One region of the Pseudomonas sp. PL-6 genome, then DNA from elsewhere that is predicted to be linked to it. Evidence: predicted binding sites of a transcription regulator. Region 1 holds the regulator's gene; the other holds the start of a gene.

Region 1 (7,856 bases):
CACTCAGAAGGCGCTCAAGCGCGCCGGTCTGACCATGGCCGACATCGACTTCGTCGAGCTCAACGAAGCCTTTGCTGCCCAGGCCCTGCCTGTGCTGAAGGATCTGAAGCTGCTCGACAAGATGGAAGAGAAGGTCAACCTGCACGGCGGCGCCATCGCCCTGGGTCACCCCTTCGGTTGTTCCGGTGCCCGTATCTCCGGTACCCTGCTCAACGTCATGAAGCAGAACGGTGGCACCCTCGGTGTCTCCACCATGTGCGTGGGCCTTGGCCAAGGCATCACCACCGTCTTCGAGCGCGTTTAAGCGCAAGCGGACAGAAACCGGGGCCCAGTGCCCCGGTTTTGCTTTTTACGGCTTTTATTTCGGGAACCTCTCATGCAGTTGCAGCCAGGACTCTATCGCCACTACAAGGGCCCGCAGTACCGCGTATTCGGTGTGGCGCGCCATTCCGAGAACGAGGAAGAAGTGGTGGTGTACCAGGCCTTGTACGGTGAATTCGGCCTGTGGGTTCGGCCGCTGAGCATGTTCTGCGAAGAGGTCGAGGTGGACGGCAAGCGCGTTCCACGCTTTGCTTTGATTCAGGCCGAAGTCAGCCCTATCGGCAGTTCGGAAGCCTGACTGCGCAGTCCCTGCGCTTGACCTTCGCTTGGTCACCACTATATATAGCGGGGCCTCAAGGCTCCCTGCCTTCTATATTTCGCAATTCAGGAATTTTCTGATCCATGGGCAAATCGCTGGTCATCGTGGAATCCCCGGCCAAGGCCAAGACCATCAACAAGTATCTGGGCAGCCAGTACGTGGTGAAGTCGAGCATCGGCCACATCCGTGACCTGCCTACCAGCGGCTCGGCAAGCGCCACCAAGGAGCCGGCCAAGCGTGGCAAGGCCGCCGCCGAGGCGCCTGCGCTGTCGCCCAAGGAAAAGGCCAAACGTCAGCTGTTCGCGCGCATGGGCGTCGACCCCGAGCACGGCTGGAAGGCCAAGTACGAGATCCTGCCCGGCAAGGAAAAGGTGATCGAAGAACTGCGCCGCCTGGCCAAGGATGCCGACACCATCTATCTCGCAACCGACTTGGACCGCGAGGGGGAGGCCATCGCATGGCACCTGCGCGAATCCATCGGTGGCGATGACGCCCGCTACAAGCGTGTGGTGTTCAACGAGATCACCAAGAAGGCGATCCAGGAAGCCTTCTCCAAGCCCGGCGAACTGGATATCAACCGCGTTAACGCCCAGCAGGCGCGGCGCTTCCTCGACCGCGTGGTGGGCTACATGGTCTCGCCGCTGCTGTGGGCCAAGATCGCCCGCGGCCTGTCCGCCGGCCGCGTGCAGTCGGTGGCGGTGAAGCTGGTGGTGGAGCGCGAGAAGGAAATCCGCGCCTTCGTCCCGGAAGAATACTGGGAAGTGCACGCCGATCTCGGCACGGCGAAGAACGCCAAGGTGCGTTTCGAAGTGGTGCGCGAGGGCGGTGCGGCGTTCAAACCGGTCAATGAAGCACAGGCCATGGCCGCACTGGAGAAGCTCAAGGCCTCCAGCTACAGCGTGGTCAAGCGTGAAGACCGCCCGACCAGCAGCAAGCCGTCGGCTCCCTTCATTACCTCAACCCTGCAGCAGGCGGCGAGCAACCGCCTGGGCTTCGGGGTGAAGAAGACCATGATGATGGCCCAGCGTCTCTACGAGGCCGGCTACATCACCTATATGCGTACCGACTCGACCAACCTGTCGGCCGACGCAATTGAAATGGTCAGAGGCTTTATCGGTAGCGAGTACGGCGACAAGTACCTGCCGGGTAAGCCCAATCTGTATTCGAGCAAGGAAGGCGCTCAGGAGGCGCACGAAGCGATTCGTCCGTCCGACGTCAACCTGCGTCCGACCCAGCTGTCGGGCATGGAGCGTGACGCCGAGCGTCTGTACGACCTGATCTGGCGCCAGTTCGTGGCCTGCCAGATGCCGCCGGCCGAGTACCTGTCCACCAGCGTCACCGTGGCCGCTGGCGCCTTCGAGCTGCGTGCCAAGGGCCGCATCCTCAAGTTCGACGGTTACACCCGCGTGCTGCCGCAGCAGAGCAAGCCGGGCGAGGACGATGTCCTGCCGGAAATGAAGGAGGGCGAGGGCCTCAAGCTGATCCAGCTCGACCCCAGCCAGCACTTCACCAAGCCGCCGGCGCGCTACTCCGAAGCCAGCCTGGTCAAGGAGCTGGAGAAGCGCGGCATCGGCCGCCCGTCCACCTACGCGGCGATCATCTCCACCATCCAGGAGCGTGGCTACGTCACGGTGCATAACCGCCGCTTCTATGCCGAGAAGATGGGCGACATCGTCACCGAGCGTCTCGACGAGAGCTTTGCCAACCTGATGGACTACGGCTTCACCGCCGCGATGGAAGAGCATCTCGACGACGTGGCCCAGGGCGAGCGCGAGTGGAAGCACCTGCTCGACGAGTTCTATGGCGACTTCAAGAAGAAGCTCGAGGTGGCCGAGGCGGGCGAGGGCGGCATGCGCGCCAACCAGCCGACCACCACCGACATCCCCTGCCGCGAATGCGGCCGGCCGATGATGATTCGCACCGCCTCCACCGGCGTGTTCCTCGGCTGCTCCGGCTACAGCCTGCCGCCGAAGGAGCGCTGCAAGGCCACCATCAACCTGGTGCCGGGCGACGAGATCGCCGCGGACGACGAGGGCGAATCCGAATCCCTGGTGCTGCTCGGCAAGCACCGCTGCCCGATCTGCAGCACGGCGATGGACGCCTATCTGCTGGACGAGACGCGCAAGCTGCATATCTGCGGCAACAACCCCGATTGCGCCGGCTACGAGATCGAGCAGGGCCAGTACCGCATCAAGGGCTACGAAGGGCCGAGCCTGGAGTGCGACAAGTGCGGCAGCCAGATGCAGCTCAAGACCGGCCGTTTCGGCAAGTTCTTCGGCTGCACCAACGCCAGCTGCAAGAACACCCGCAAGCTGTTGAAGAACGGTGAGGCGGCGCCGCCGAAGATGGACCCGGTGAAGATGCCCGAGCTCAAGTGCGAGAAGGTGGACGACACCTACGTGCTGCGCGACGGTGCCTCCGGCCTGTTCCTCGCCGCCAGCGGTTTCCCCAAGAATCGCGAGACCCGCGCGCCGCTGGTGCTGGAGCTGATTCCGCACAAGAGCGAGATCGATCCCAAGTACCACTTCCTGCTGGCCGCTCCGGCCAAGGATCCGGACGGCCGTCCGGCGGTGATCCGCTACAGCCGCAAGACCAAGGAGCAGTACGTGCAGTCCGAGGTGGACGGCAAGCCCACCGGCTGGCGCGCCTTCTTCGACGGCGGCAAGTGGAAGGTCGAAGACAAGCGCTGAGCCTGTCCTGACGAGGTGCGCGCCGGTCGAGGCCGGCGCGCGTATCATGGCTCGATCCGCAGTGGAGATCGCCCCGATGGCCAAAGAGCTCTATACCCGCACCAACCAGAAGATCTTCTTCGCCGGCCTGGCCCTGGACGCCTGGCGCAAGGCGCAGGCGGAGGGTGCGTTCAACGCCCAGGCACTGGTGCAGGCCGAGCGCGAGGCGGCCCTGTTCCACCTCTATGGCGGGCTGCTCGGGCTGTGCCACGAGATTGCCGGCTATTACCGCATGGCCGATGCCGCCCAGCCGCGCGCCGAACTCTTGCTCACTCGCGCGGTGCTCGACAGCGCGCCGAGCCCGGAACTGGCCGAGCTGGTGGAGCTGGCGCAACAGCCGGAAACCTGGCTGGCACAGCTGCTGGCGGCCTATGCCGAGCTGTTCCGGCCGCCGCAGGGCGAGAAGAAGGCCAAGGTCGATCCTGGCTTGCCGTTGATCACCGCACTCAGCGTCGAGGACGAGGCGGCCGAACTGGCGCCGGAAACCCTCGAGGCCTGGCGTCAGCAGCTCAAGGAACTGGTGCTGCGCTTTCGCGAATCGCTCAGCGAGTGCTGAGCCGCGCCGGCTCCGCCTGGAGCTCATCCGTCGTCATCTGGATCGGCGGGCTGGGGTCATGCCCGGTCGGCTGGTACAATGCCGGCCTTTCGTGGAGAACCTGAACCATGCCTACATCCTTTCTGGAAATCGTCGAACTGCCCGATGGGCGTATCGCCCTGCGTCGTGCGGAAGACGAGGAGGCCCTGGTGACCCTGGATTTCTCCGCCGATGCCAAGGCCTTCCTGCAGGGTCAGCACGTCGAGGTGGCCAAGGCCATGCTCAATGTCGGGGTGCAGATGGCCGGACGCCTGGCCGAGGGCGACTACAGTGCCGAGGACGAAGGGCCGCGGGTGCTGCACTGAATTTTCCGCGGCGCGGCAAGCAAAACGGGGCTCCAAGCGAGCCCCGTTTTTGTTGGTCGGATACCTTGCTGGCTGTAGCCGTAGCTCGGACGTGATCCGCGGCTCAATGGCGGCATCTGGGCGACGGGATGGTCTGGGGGGCGAGGTGGCAGGGAAGGTGCTCTGCGATCTAGCCCAGGCTGATATTCAGGCTCTGCGCTGCGCCGATATCGGCGGCTTGAGCCAGACGGCGGCGCGTGCCGCGTTCGAGCGGGTGCAGCCAGCTCACCACGGTATGGCTGCGGCCCAGCCTGAGCGCCTCCTCGGCCAGCTCCACGGCACTCTGGCCGCGGCGTGGTTGCAACAGCAGGATGCGTTCGCGGTTCAAACCGGCTTCGCGCAGCCAGGACTGGGTCAGGCTGGCCGGCGGCGCCACCAGAGTCAGCCAGCGGGCATCGAGGTTCTCGCTCAGTTCGCGCAGGATCGGCGCCAGCAGGTGCAGGCAGTGTCCGGCCGCGCCGCGCAGCGACAGTTCGCTGAAGGCTTCGGACTCGTCGAGTAGCGGGGCGGCGAGTCCTGGCTCCAGCAGGACTTCTGTCGGTTGGCCGAGAAAGGCATCGAACAGCGCCATTTGCGGGCGATCGAGTGGGTGCGGGAACTGCATGGAGCCTCCTCTAGCGGCGGATCACGCCGACGCTCAAACCTTCGATGACCAGATCCTGGTGTTCCAGATCCACTTCGATCGGCGCGAACTCGGGGTTCTCGGCGATCAGCCAGACCTTGTTGCCTTCGCGCTTGAAGCGCTTGACCGTGACTTCGTCGTCCAGCCGCGCCACCACGATCTGGCCGTTGCGCGCCTCGCGGGTGGTGTGCACCGCCAGCAGGTCGCCGTCGAAGATGCCGATGTCCTTCATGCTCATGCCGCGCACGCGCAACAGGTAGTCGGCCTTGGGTTGGAAGAAGGCCGGGTTGATCTGGCAGGATTCCTCGACATGCTGCTGGGCGAGAATCGGCGCGCCGGCGGCGACCCGGCCGATGACCGGCAGGCCTTCGTCCTCGTTGCTCGGCTCGAAGCCGGGGATGCGGATGCCGCGCGAGGCGCCCGGAGTCATTTCGATGGCGCCCTTGCGGGCCAGGGCCTTGAGGTGTTCCTCGGCGGCGTTGGGCGATTTGAAACCGAGTTCCTGGGCGATTTCCGCGCGGGTGGGCGGGTAGCCGTTGTCTTCCAGGCAGCGTTTGATGAAGGCGAGAATCTCGGCTTGGCGTGGCGTCAGTTTCAGCATGGCGGCGCTCTGTCTTTTTATACAGTGACTGGGATTATATACAGTAAGGCCGGCTTGGCAACGCACAATTTCGCCTACCCGCCGGCCGCCCTGTAACCTGCGACGGGCAATCTGCGTCTGTGCTTGTTGTAAGCTGTGACCGGCTGGCCAAAAGACGGCTCGTGCGGCTTGACAATGCAGTGGGCTGAAACGTATGTTTCAAACAAGTGTTTGTCAGGTGATAGCTCATGGCTCAGTCGGAAACCGTTGAACGCATTCTCGATGCTGCGGAACAGCTGTTCGCGGAAAAAGGCTTCGCCGAAACCTCGTTGCGTCTGATTACCAGCAAGGCCGGGGTCAACCTGGCGGCGGTCAACTATCACTTCGGCTCGAAGAAGGCGCTGATCCAGGCGGTCTTCTCGCGCTTCCTCGGGCCTTTCTGCGCCAGCCTGGAGAAGGAGCTGGATCGGCGTCAGGCCAAGGCCGATACCCCGGCCAGCCTCGAAGAACTGCTCGAACTGCTGGTCGAGCAGGCGCTGGCGGTCAAGCCGCGCAGCGGCAACGACCTGTCGATCTTCATGCGTCTGCTCGGCCTGGCCTTCAGCCAGAGCCAGGGCCACCTGCGCAAGTACCTGGAAGAGGTGTACGGCAAGGTGTTCCGCCGTTACATGCTGCTGGTGCATGAGGCGGCGCCGCGCATCCCGCCGCTGGAGCTGTTCTGGCGCGTGCATTTCATGCTCGGCGCGGCGGCCTTCAGCATGTCCGGAATCAAGGCGCTGCGCGCCATGGCCGAGACCGATTTCGGCGTCAACACCTCGATCGAGCAGGTGATGCGCATGATGGTACCGTTCCTCGCCGCCGGCATGCGCTCCGAGACCGGGGTCAACGACCCGGCGCTGGCCGCCGCGCAGCTCAAGCCGCGCAGCAAGAGCGCGAGCACGCCGGCAAAGGTTTGACGTCTGCAGGTGGGCGCGGCGTTGGCCTTCGGCTAAGCTAGCCGCCCATGTTCGATCTCGATCTGCTGCATATCTCCATCGCTGATCAGGCTCTGTACGGTTTCCGTGCGGGGCAGTTGGTGCTGCGCCTGCCGGTTTCCACCGCGCTGAACGGGGCGGGGGAGCGCAACGGCTCCGGCTGCACGCCGCGCGGCCTGCACCAGGTGCGGGCGAAGATCGGCGCCGGCCTGCCGCTGGGCGCGGTGTTGCGCGGCCGACGCTGGACCGGCGAGGTCTGGTCGCCGGCGCTGCACGAGCAGTTTCCCGGGCGCGACTGGATTCTCACCCGCATCCTCTGGCTCAGCGGCCTGGAGCCGGGACGCAATCGTTCTGGCCAGGTGGACAGTTTTCGCCGCTATATTTACCTGCATGGCACGCCCGATAGCGAACCCATGGGCGTGCCGCTCTCGCATGGCTGCGTGCGCCTGCGCAACGCCGACATGCTGGCCCTGTTCGATCGGGTGGCGCCGCACTGCCCGGTCATGATCGACGAGGCGCCCTGCCCGCAGTGGGCCGGGGCGGATCTTCGCTAAGGATTTTTTTGTGACGACACGCATGCAAGGCTCTTTGATGCTGGATATCGCCGGCACCTGGCTGACCGCCGAGGATCGCCAGCTGCTGCGCCAGCCCGAGGTGGGCGGGCTGATCATCTTCGCCCGCAATATCGAATCGCCGCGCCAGGTGCGTGAGCTGTGCCAGAGCATCCGCGCCCTGCGTCCGGATCTGCTGCTGGCGGTGGATCAGGAAGGCGGTCGGGTGCAGCGCCTGCGCCAGGGCTTTTTGCGTCTGCCGGCGATGCGCGCCATCGCCGACAACGACAACGCCGAGATCCTGGCCGAGCATTGCGGCTGGTTGATGGCCACCGAGGTGCTGGCGGTGGGGCTGGACCTGAGTTTCGCCCCAGTGCTGGACCTCGATCACCAACGGAGTGCGGTGGTCGGCAGTCGCGCCTTCGAGGGCGATCCGCAGCGCGCCGCGTGCCTGGCCGGAGCCTTTATCCGCGGCATGCGCGAGGCCGGCATGGCCGCCACCGGCAAGCATTTTCCCGGGCACGGCTGGGCCGAGGCCGATTCCCATGTGGCGATTCCGCTAGACGAGCGCAGCCTCGATGAAATTCGTGCCTGCGACCTGCAGCCGTTCATGCTGTTGGCCGGCGAGCTGGATGCGGTGATGCCGGCGCACGTCATCTACCCGCAGGTCGACGCGCAGCCGGCCGGCTTCTCGCGGCGCTGGCTGCAGGACATCCTGCGCGGCGAGCTGGGCTTCGACGGGGTGATCTTCAGCGACGACCTGTCCATGGCCGGTGCCCATGTGGTCGGCGATGCCGGCCAGCGCATCGAGGCGGCGCTCG
Region 2 (7,856 bases), 2.5 Mb from region 1:
TGGATGCTGAAACGCCCGCCGGGCATGCCCAGCGCCAGCATCTCCTGCTCCACTGCGGCGCTCAGGCGTGCGGCGGCCTGGGCGCGCAGGGCGCTGAGTTCTTCGGCCTTTTCCCGGTAGTGGCGGGCGTAGGCGGCCAGCTCCTCGGCCAGGCGCTCGCCGGCCTGGTCGTCGGCGTTCAGCCCTTCCAGCTCCTCGAACAGTTGCTGCTGCAGGGCGGCCAGTTCGCCGGGCTGGATGCGGTGTTTGCGCGCCAGGGTGTAGATGCTGTCCAGGCGTTCTTCCAGGTATTGCTGGCGCTCGGGGTCGGCGTCGAAGTGATCGAGGAAGCGGTTCAGCTCGCCGACCGCTTCTTCCACCTGGATCTGTGCGCTGGCCAGCAGGTTGCTGGCTTCGCCGAGGGCGCCGCCCTGGCCGGCGAAGCCGCCGAGACGATTGAGGCTAGCGGTTAGTGCCGACAGCACGTTGCCGGCATCGCTCTCGCTGCACAGCTCCAGCACCTGACGGCAGGCGCCGAGCAGAGCTTCGGCGTTGCTCAGGGCCTTGTGCTCCTGTTCCAACTGTTCCAGTTCGTGCTCGCCCAGGGCCAGGTTGTCCAGTTCTTCCAGCTGGTAGCTGAGCAATTGATGGCGAGCGCGCTGCTCGTCGCCCTGGCTGGAAACGCGCTGCAGCTCGTTGCGCGTCTGCTTCCAGCGCTGCGCGGCCAGTTGCACCTGGCGCGCCAGCTCCTGGCTGGCGGCGTATTCGTCGAGCAGGCGGCGATGGGTGTCGGTCTTCAGCAGCGACTGGTGCTCGTGCTGGCTGTGGATATCGATCAGCAGCTCGCCCAGGGCCTTGAGGTCGCCCAGTGGGCAGGGCGTGCCGTTGATATAGCCGCGCGAGCGGCCCTCGGCGGTGATCACTCGGCGCAGGATGCACGGGCCGTCGTGGTCCAGGTCGCGTTCGGCGAGCCAGGCGCGGGCTTCGGCGATGTCGCTCAGGTCGAAGCTGGCGAGGATGTCCGCCTTGTCGCTGCCGGGGCGCACCACGCCGCTGTCGGCGCGGTCGCCCAGGCACAGGCCGAGGGCGTCGAGCATGATCGACTTGCCGGCGCCGGTCTCGCCGCTGATGGCGCTCATGCCGCGGTCCAGCTCGAGATCGAGGTGGTCGACGATGGCGTAGTTGTGAATGGACAGGTGCACCAGCATGGCGAACGCTCCCGAAGTGAAGTCTGGTTATTTATACAGTGTTTTTTCTTTTCCTGACAATCCTCCCTATCGCCCCTTGAAAGCTGGGGATTTGGCTCCATATAGGCGGGCAGGTGCGCGAGTCGAGTTCGCGCCGGTTTATTCGAGAGGAGAGAGGCATGGCTGACGAACAGACCCTGGATACGCAGAACCCCGAGGCGCAGGCGGCTGAGGCCGCGGCGGCGGGCGACGACCTGGCTGCTCGCGTGCAAACGCTGGAAGAGCAACTGGCCGCTGCGCAGGATCAGTCGCTGCGCATGGCTGCCGACCTGCAGAACGTGCGCCGCCGCGCCGAGCAGGACGTGGAGAAGGCGCACAAGTTCGCCCTGGAAAAATTCGCCAACGACCTGCTGCCGGTGGTCGACAGCCTGGAGCGCGGCCTGGAACTGTCCAGCCCGGACGACGAGGCAATCAAGGCGGTGCGCGAAGGCATGCAGCTGACCCTCAAGCTGTTCCACGACACTCTGGCGCGCTACCAGCTGGAAGCCATCGATCCGCACGGCGCGCCGTTCAACCCGGAACACCACCAGGCCATGGCCATGGAGGAGAGCATCCACGCCGAGCCCAACTCGGTGCTCAAGGTGTTCCAGAAGGGCTATCTGCTCAACGGTCGCCTGCTGCGTCCGGCCATGGTCGTGGTCAGCAAGGCGCCGCTGACGCCGCAGCCGTCCATCGACGAGCAGGCTTGAAATCCGCCGCGCCGTCCCCATTTCTAAGTCAAGCGTTTTAGTGCTACCGCCGCCGGCGAAACCAGGCGACGGAAAAATCAAAGTTTCGGGAGAACATTCATGGGCAAAATCATCGGTATCGACCTGGGGACCACCAACTCCTGCGTCTCCATTCTAGAAAACGGCAACGTCAAGGTGATCGAGAACGCCGAAGGCGCGCGCACCACGCCGTCGATCATCGCTTACGCCAACGATGGCGAAATCCTCGTCGGCCAGTCGGCCAAGCGCCAGGCAGTGACCAACCCGCACAACACCCTGTACGCGGTGAAGCGTCTGATCGGCCGCCGCTTCGACGAAGAAGTGGTGCAGAAAGACATCCAGATGGTGCCGTACAAGATCGTCAAGGCCGACAACAACGATGCCTGGGTCGAGGTCAACGGCCAGAAGATGGCGCCGCCGCAGATCAGCGCCGAAGTGCTGAAGAAGATGAAGAAGACCGCCGAGGACTACCTGGGCGAGCCGGTCACCGAGGCCGTCATCACCGTTCCGGCCTACTTCAACGACAGCCAGCGCCAGGCCACCAAGGACGCCGGCCGCATCGCCGGTCTCGACGTCAAGCGCATCATCAACGAGCCGACCGCAGCGGCGCTGGCCTATGGCATGGACAAGGCCAAGGGCGACCACACCGTGATCGTCTATGACCTGGGCGGCGGTACCTTCGACGTGTCGGTGATCGAGATCGCCGAAGTCGACGGCGAGCACCAGTTCGAGGTGCTGGCTACCAATGGCGACACCTTCCTCGGTGGCGAGGACTTCGACATTCGCCTGATCGACTACCTGGTCGACGAGTTCAAGAAAGAAACCGGCATGAACCTCAAGGGCGACCCGCTGGCCATGCAGCGCCTGAAGGAAGCCGCGGAGAAGGCCAAGATCGAGCTGTCCTCCAGTCAGTCGACCGACGTCAACCTGCCGTATATCACCGCCGACGCCACGGGGCCCAAGCACCTCAACGTGAAGATCTCCCGCGCCAAGCTGGAGTCGCTGGTCGAGGACCTGGTGCAGCGCACCATCGAGCCGTGCCGCATCGCGCTGAAGGACGCCGGTATCGACGTGGCCAAGATCGACGACGTGATCCTGGTCGGCGGTCAGACCCGCATGCCGCTGGTGCAGAAGACCGTCGCCGAATTCTTCGGCAAGGAAGCACGCAAGGACGTCAACCCGGACGAAGCCGTGGCCATGGGCGCCGCCATTCAGGGCGCGGTACTGGCCGGCGACGTCAAGGACGTGCTGCTGCTCGACGTCAGCCCGCTGACCCTGGGTATCGAGACCATGGGCGGGGTGATGACCGCGCTGATCGAGAAGAACACCACCATCCCGACCAAGAAGTCGCAGGTGTTCTCCACCGCCGACGACAACCAGAGCGCGGTGACCATCCACGTGCTGCAGGGCGAGCGCAAGCAGGCCGCGCAGAACAAGTCGCTGGGCAAGTTCGACCTGGCCGAGATCCCGCCGGCGCCGCGCGGCGTACCGCAGATCGAAGTGACCTTCGACATCGACGCCAACGGCATCCTCCACGTATCCGCCAAGGACAAGGCCACCGGCAAGCAGCAGTCCATCGTGATCAAGGCCAACTCCGGCCTGTCCGAGGACGAGATCGAGCAGATGATCCGCGACGCCGAGGCCAACGCCGAGGAAGACCGCAAGTTCGAGGAGCTGGCCACCGCGCGCAACCAGGGCGATCAGCTGGTGCACGCCACCCGCAAGATGCTCACCGAGGCCGGCGACAAGGCTGACGCCTCCGAGAAGGCGGCCATCGAGAAAGCCATCGGCGATCTGGAAGTCGCGCTCAAGGGCGACGACAAGGCCGCCATCGAAGCCAAGATGAACGCCCTGTCCGAGGCCACCACGCCGCTGGCGCAGAAGATGTACGCCGAGCAGCCGCAGGCCGGCGCCGCCCAGCCGGGTGACGGCGATGCCAAAGGCGCCGCCGACGACGTGGTCGACGCCGAGTTCGAAGAGGTCAAGGAGAACAAGTAAGGGCTGCGGTTCGCACGCGAACCGCCCCTGCTTTCGCTCCACCGTCGCCTGGCGACGGGCAGGATTCGCCGCGCGGGAGCCCTCTCCCGCGTCGGCGTATCTGGAGCTCACGAATCTGAGAGTGCAGCACGACTATGGCAAAACGAGACTATTACGAAGTCCTGGGTGTGGAGCGCGGCGCCAGCGAGGCCGAGCTGAAGAAGGCCTACCGGCGCCTGGCGATGAAGTACCACCCGGACCGCAACCCGGACGACAAGGGCGCCGAGGAGAAATTCAAGGAGGCCAACGAGGCCTACGAAGTGCTCTCCGACGCCGGCAAGCGTTCGGCCTATGACCAGTACGGTCATGCCGGCGTCGACCCGCAGATGGGCGGCGGCGGTGGCGCCGGTTTCGGCGGCGCCAACTTCTCCGACATCTTCGGCGACGTGTTCAGCGACTTCTTCGGCGGCGCCCGCGGCGGTTCGCGCGGTGGCGCCCAGCGCGGCTCGGATCTGCGCTACACCCTGGAGCTGGACCTGGAAGAGGCGGTGCGCGGCACCACCGTGACCATCCGCGTGCCGACCCTGGTCGGCTGCAAGACCTGCGATGGTTCGGGTGCGAAGAAGGGCACCAGTCCGGTGACCTGTACCACCTGCGGCGGTATCGGCCAGGTGCGCATGCAGCAGGGCTTCTTCTCGGTGCAGCAGACCTGCCCGCGCTGCCACGGCAGCGGCAAGATGATCACCGACCCCTGCGGCAGCTGCCACGGCCAGGGTCGGGTGGAAGAGAGCAAGACCCTGTCGGTCAAGGTGCCGCCGGGCGTCGACACCGGCGACCGCATCCGCCTGTCCGGCGAGGGCGAGGCGGGCTCCCATGGCGGGCCGGCCGGCGACCTCTACGTGGTGGTCAACGTGCGCGAGCACGCGATCTTCCAGCGCGACGGCAAGCACCTGTACTGCGAGGTGCCGATCAGCTTCGCCGATGCAGCGCTGGGCGGCGAGCTGGAAGTGCCGACCCTCGACGGTCGGGTCAAGCTGAAGATCCCCGAAGGCACCCAGACCGGCAAGCTGTTCCGTCTGCGCGGCAAGGGCGTGGCGCCGGTACGCGGCGGTGCGGCGGGCGACCTGATGTGCCGGGTGGCGGTGGAAACCCCGGTCAACCTGAACAAGCGCCAGCGCGAGCTGCTCGACGAGTTCCGCAAGTCGCTGCAGGGCGACGACTCCCACTCGCCCAAGGCCAGTGGCTGGTTCGAAGGCGTCAAGCGCTTCTTCGGCGACGTATAAAACCCTGGCCTCAGGCTGCAGGCATGGCTTGCAGCTTGAGGCTTGCAGCTTGGAGCTGATGCTATGCAACGTATCGCAGTGATGGGCGCCGCCGGGCGCATGGGCAAGACCCTGATCGAAGCCGTGCGCCAGGCCGAGGGTGCGCAGCTGACTGCCGCCATCGACCGCCCGGACAGCAGCCTGATCGGCGCCGATGCCGGCGAACTGGTCGGCCTGGGCAAGATCGGCGTGGCGCTGGTCGGCGATCTCGCCGCCGCGACCGCCGAGTTTGACGTGCTGATCGACTTCACCCACCCCTCGGTGACCCTGAAGAACCTGGAAATCTGCCGCGCCGCCGGCAAGGCCATGGTGATCGGCACCACCGGCTTCACCGCGGAAGAGAAGCAGCTGCTGAGCGAGGCGGCCAAGCAGATTCCCATCGTCTTCGCCGCCAACTTCAGCGTCGGCGTCAACCTCTGCCTGAAGCTGCTGGACACCGCCGCTCGCGTGCTGGGCGACGATGTCGATATCGAGATCATCGAGGCCCACCACCGGCACAAGGTCGACGCGCCGTCCGGCACCGCGCTGCGCATGGGTGAAGTGGTGGCCGATGCCCTCGGCCGCGACCTGCAGAAGGTCGCGGTCTACGGTCGCGAAGGCCAGACCGGCGCCCGGGCGCGCGAAACCATCGGCTTCGCCACCGTGCGTGCCGGCGACGTGGTCGGCGACCACACCGTGCTGTTCGCCGCCGACGGCGAGCGGGTGGAGATCACCCACAAGGCCTCCAGCCGCATGACCTTCGCCAAGGGGGCGGTGCGTTCGGCGCTGTGGCTGCAAAAGCGCCAGCCAGGGCTGTATGACATGCAGGATGTGCTGGAGCTGCGCTGAGGCAGGATGTCGCATGGCAGTGGATTTATGTCCGCTCGCCATCTTGCGGTGGACCGAAAAGGCCTTTTCCTGTAAGCTTCCCACTTTAGTGTGTCCACTAAAAGTTACGCAGAAATGGCTCTGATAAAAAAGCGGGATGACCTTCACACGTCATCCCGCTTTTTTACAATCTGCGTTTGCTTCAAGCCTTGATCGAGACGGAGGTCTTCTTGACTAAGCCAGCCCCTAAACCCGCCATTCTGGCCCTCGCTGACGGCAGCATCTTTCGCGGCGAATCCATCGGGGCCGATGGCCAGACCATCGGAGAGGTGGTGTTCAACACCGCCATGACCGGCTATCAGGAAATCCTCACCGATCCTTCCTATGCCCAGCAGATCGTCACCCTGACCTACCCGCATATCGGCAACACCGGCACCACGCCGGAGGACGCCGAGTCCAACCGCGTCTGGGCCGCCGGCCTGATCATCCGCGATCTGCCGCTGATCTCGAGCAACTGGCGCGACAAGCAGCCGCTGGACGAATACCTCAAGGAAAACGGCACCGTCGCCATCGCCGGCATCGACACCCGCCGCCTGACCCGCATCCTGCGCGAGAAGGGCTCGCAGAACGGCTGCATCCTGGTGGGCGAAGGCGCCACCGAGGAAAAGGCGCTGGAGCTGGCACGCAGCTTCCCGGGCCTCAAGGGCATGGACCTGGCCAAGGTGGTCAGCTGCGAGCAGCCCTACGAGTGGCGCTCCAGCGTGTGGAACCTGGACAGCGACAGCCACCCGGAAATCGCCGCGGCCGAACTGCCTTACCACGTGGTCGCCTACGACTACGGCGTCAAGCTGAATATCCTGCGCATGCTGGTCGCCCGCGGCTGCCGCCTGACCGTGGTGCCGGCGCAGACCCCGGCCAAGGATGTGCTGGCGCTGAACCCGGACGGCGTGTTCCTCTCCAACGGCCCCGGCGACCCCGAGCCCTGCGACTACGCCATCGCCGCGATCAAGGAAATCCTCGAGACCGAGATTCCGGTGTTCGGCATCTGCCTCGGCCACCAGCTGCTGGCCCTGGCCTCCGGCGCCAAGACCCTGAAGATGGGCCACGGCCACCACGGCGCCAACCACCCGGTGCAGGATCTGGATTCCGGCGTGGTGATGATCACCAGCCAGAACCACGGTTTCGCCGTGGACGAGAACAGCCTGCCGAGCAACCTGCGGCCGATCCACAAGTCGCTGTTCGACGGCACCCTGCAGGGCATCGAGCGTACCGACAAGGTGGCGTTCAGCTTCCAGGGCCACCCGGAAGCCAGCCCCGGCCCGCACGACGTGGCCCCGCTGTTCGACCGCTTCATCTCCGCCATGGCGGCCCGTCGCTGATCGCTGAGTCCAGGAATTCGAGAGTTACCCCATGCCAAAACGTACAGATATCAAAAGCATCCTGATCCTCGGCGCCGGCCCCATCGTCATCGGCCAGGCGTGCGAGTTCGACTACTCCGGCGCCCAGGCGTGCAAGGCGCTGAAGGAAGAAGGTTTCCGCGTCATCCTGGTGAACTCCAACCCGGCCACCATCATGACCGATCCGTCGATGGCCGACGCCACCTACATCGAGCCGATCAAGTGGGCCACCGTGGCCAAGATCATCGAGAAGGAGCGCCCGGACGCCCTGCTGCCGACCATGGGCGGCCAGACTGCGCTGAACTGCGCCCTGGACCTGGAGCGCCACGGCGTGCTGGAGAAGTTCGGCGTCGAGATGATCGGTGCCAACGCCGACACCATCGACAAGGCCGAAGACCGCTCGCGCTTCGACAAGGCGAT

Evidence for each region. Region 1 encodes LexA, which represses DNA repair genes until DNA is damaged. Its sites were predicted from a motif close to CTGTNTNNNNANACAG; they were not measured.
Region 2: recN (DNA repair protein RecN) is a predicted target of LexA. The motif match lies at 1,211-1,226, and genes of this name have one in related genera.

Annotation. Positions count from the first base shown of each region.
Region 1 covers NZ_CM134189.1:1,822,127-1,829,982, forward strand. The annotation lists gene fadA (acetyl-CoA C-acyltransferase FadA) at 1-304, shown strand, start outside; gene ACW9UL_RS08400 (DUF1653 domain-containing protein) at 377-619, shown strand; gene topA (type I DNA topoisomerase) at 724-3,330, shown strand; gene ACW9UL_RS08410 (DUF6586 family protein) at 3,407-3,925, shown strand; gene ACW9UL_RS08415 (hypothetical protein) at 4,033-4,269, shown strand; gene sulA (SOS-induced cell division inhibitor SulA) at 4,439-4,912, opposite strand; gene lexA (transcriptional repressor LexA) at 4,923-5,531, opposite strand; gene ACW9UL_RS08430 (TetR/AcrR family transcriptional regulator) at 5,759-6,466, shown strand; gene ACW9UL_RS08435 (L,D-transpeptidase family protein) at 6,514-7,038, shown strand; gene nagZ (beta-N-acetylhexosaminidase) at 7,061-7,856, shown strand, end outside.
Region 2 covers NZ_CM134189.1:4,277,146-4,285,001, reverse strand. The annotation lists gene recN (DNA repair protein RecN) at 1-1,187, opposite strand, end outside; gene grpE (nucleotide exchange factor GrpE) at 1,346-1,915, shown strand; gene dnaK (molecular chaperone DnaK) at 2,015-3,931, shown strand; gene dnaJ (molecular chaperone DnaJ) at 4,066-5,193, shown strand; gene dapB (4-hydroxy-tetrahydrodipicolinate reductase) at 5,257-6,060, shown strand; gene carA (glutamine-hydrolyzing carbamoyl-phosphate synthase small subunit) at 6,270-7,418, shown strand; gene carB (carbamoyl-phosphate synthase large subunit) at 7,450-7,856, shown strand, end outside.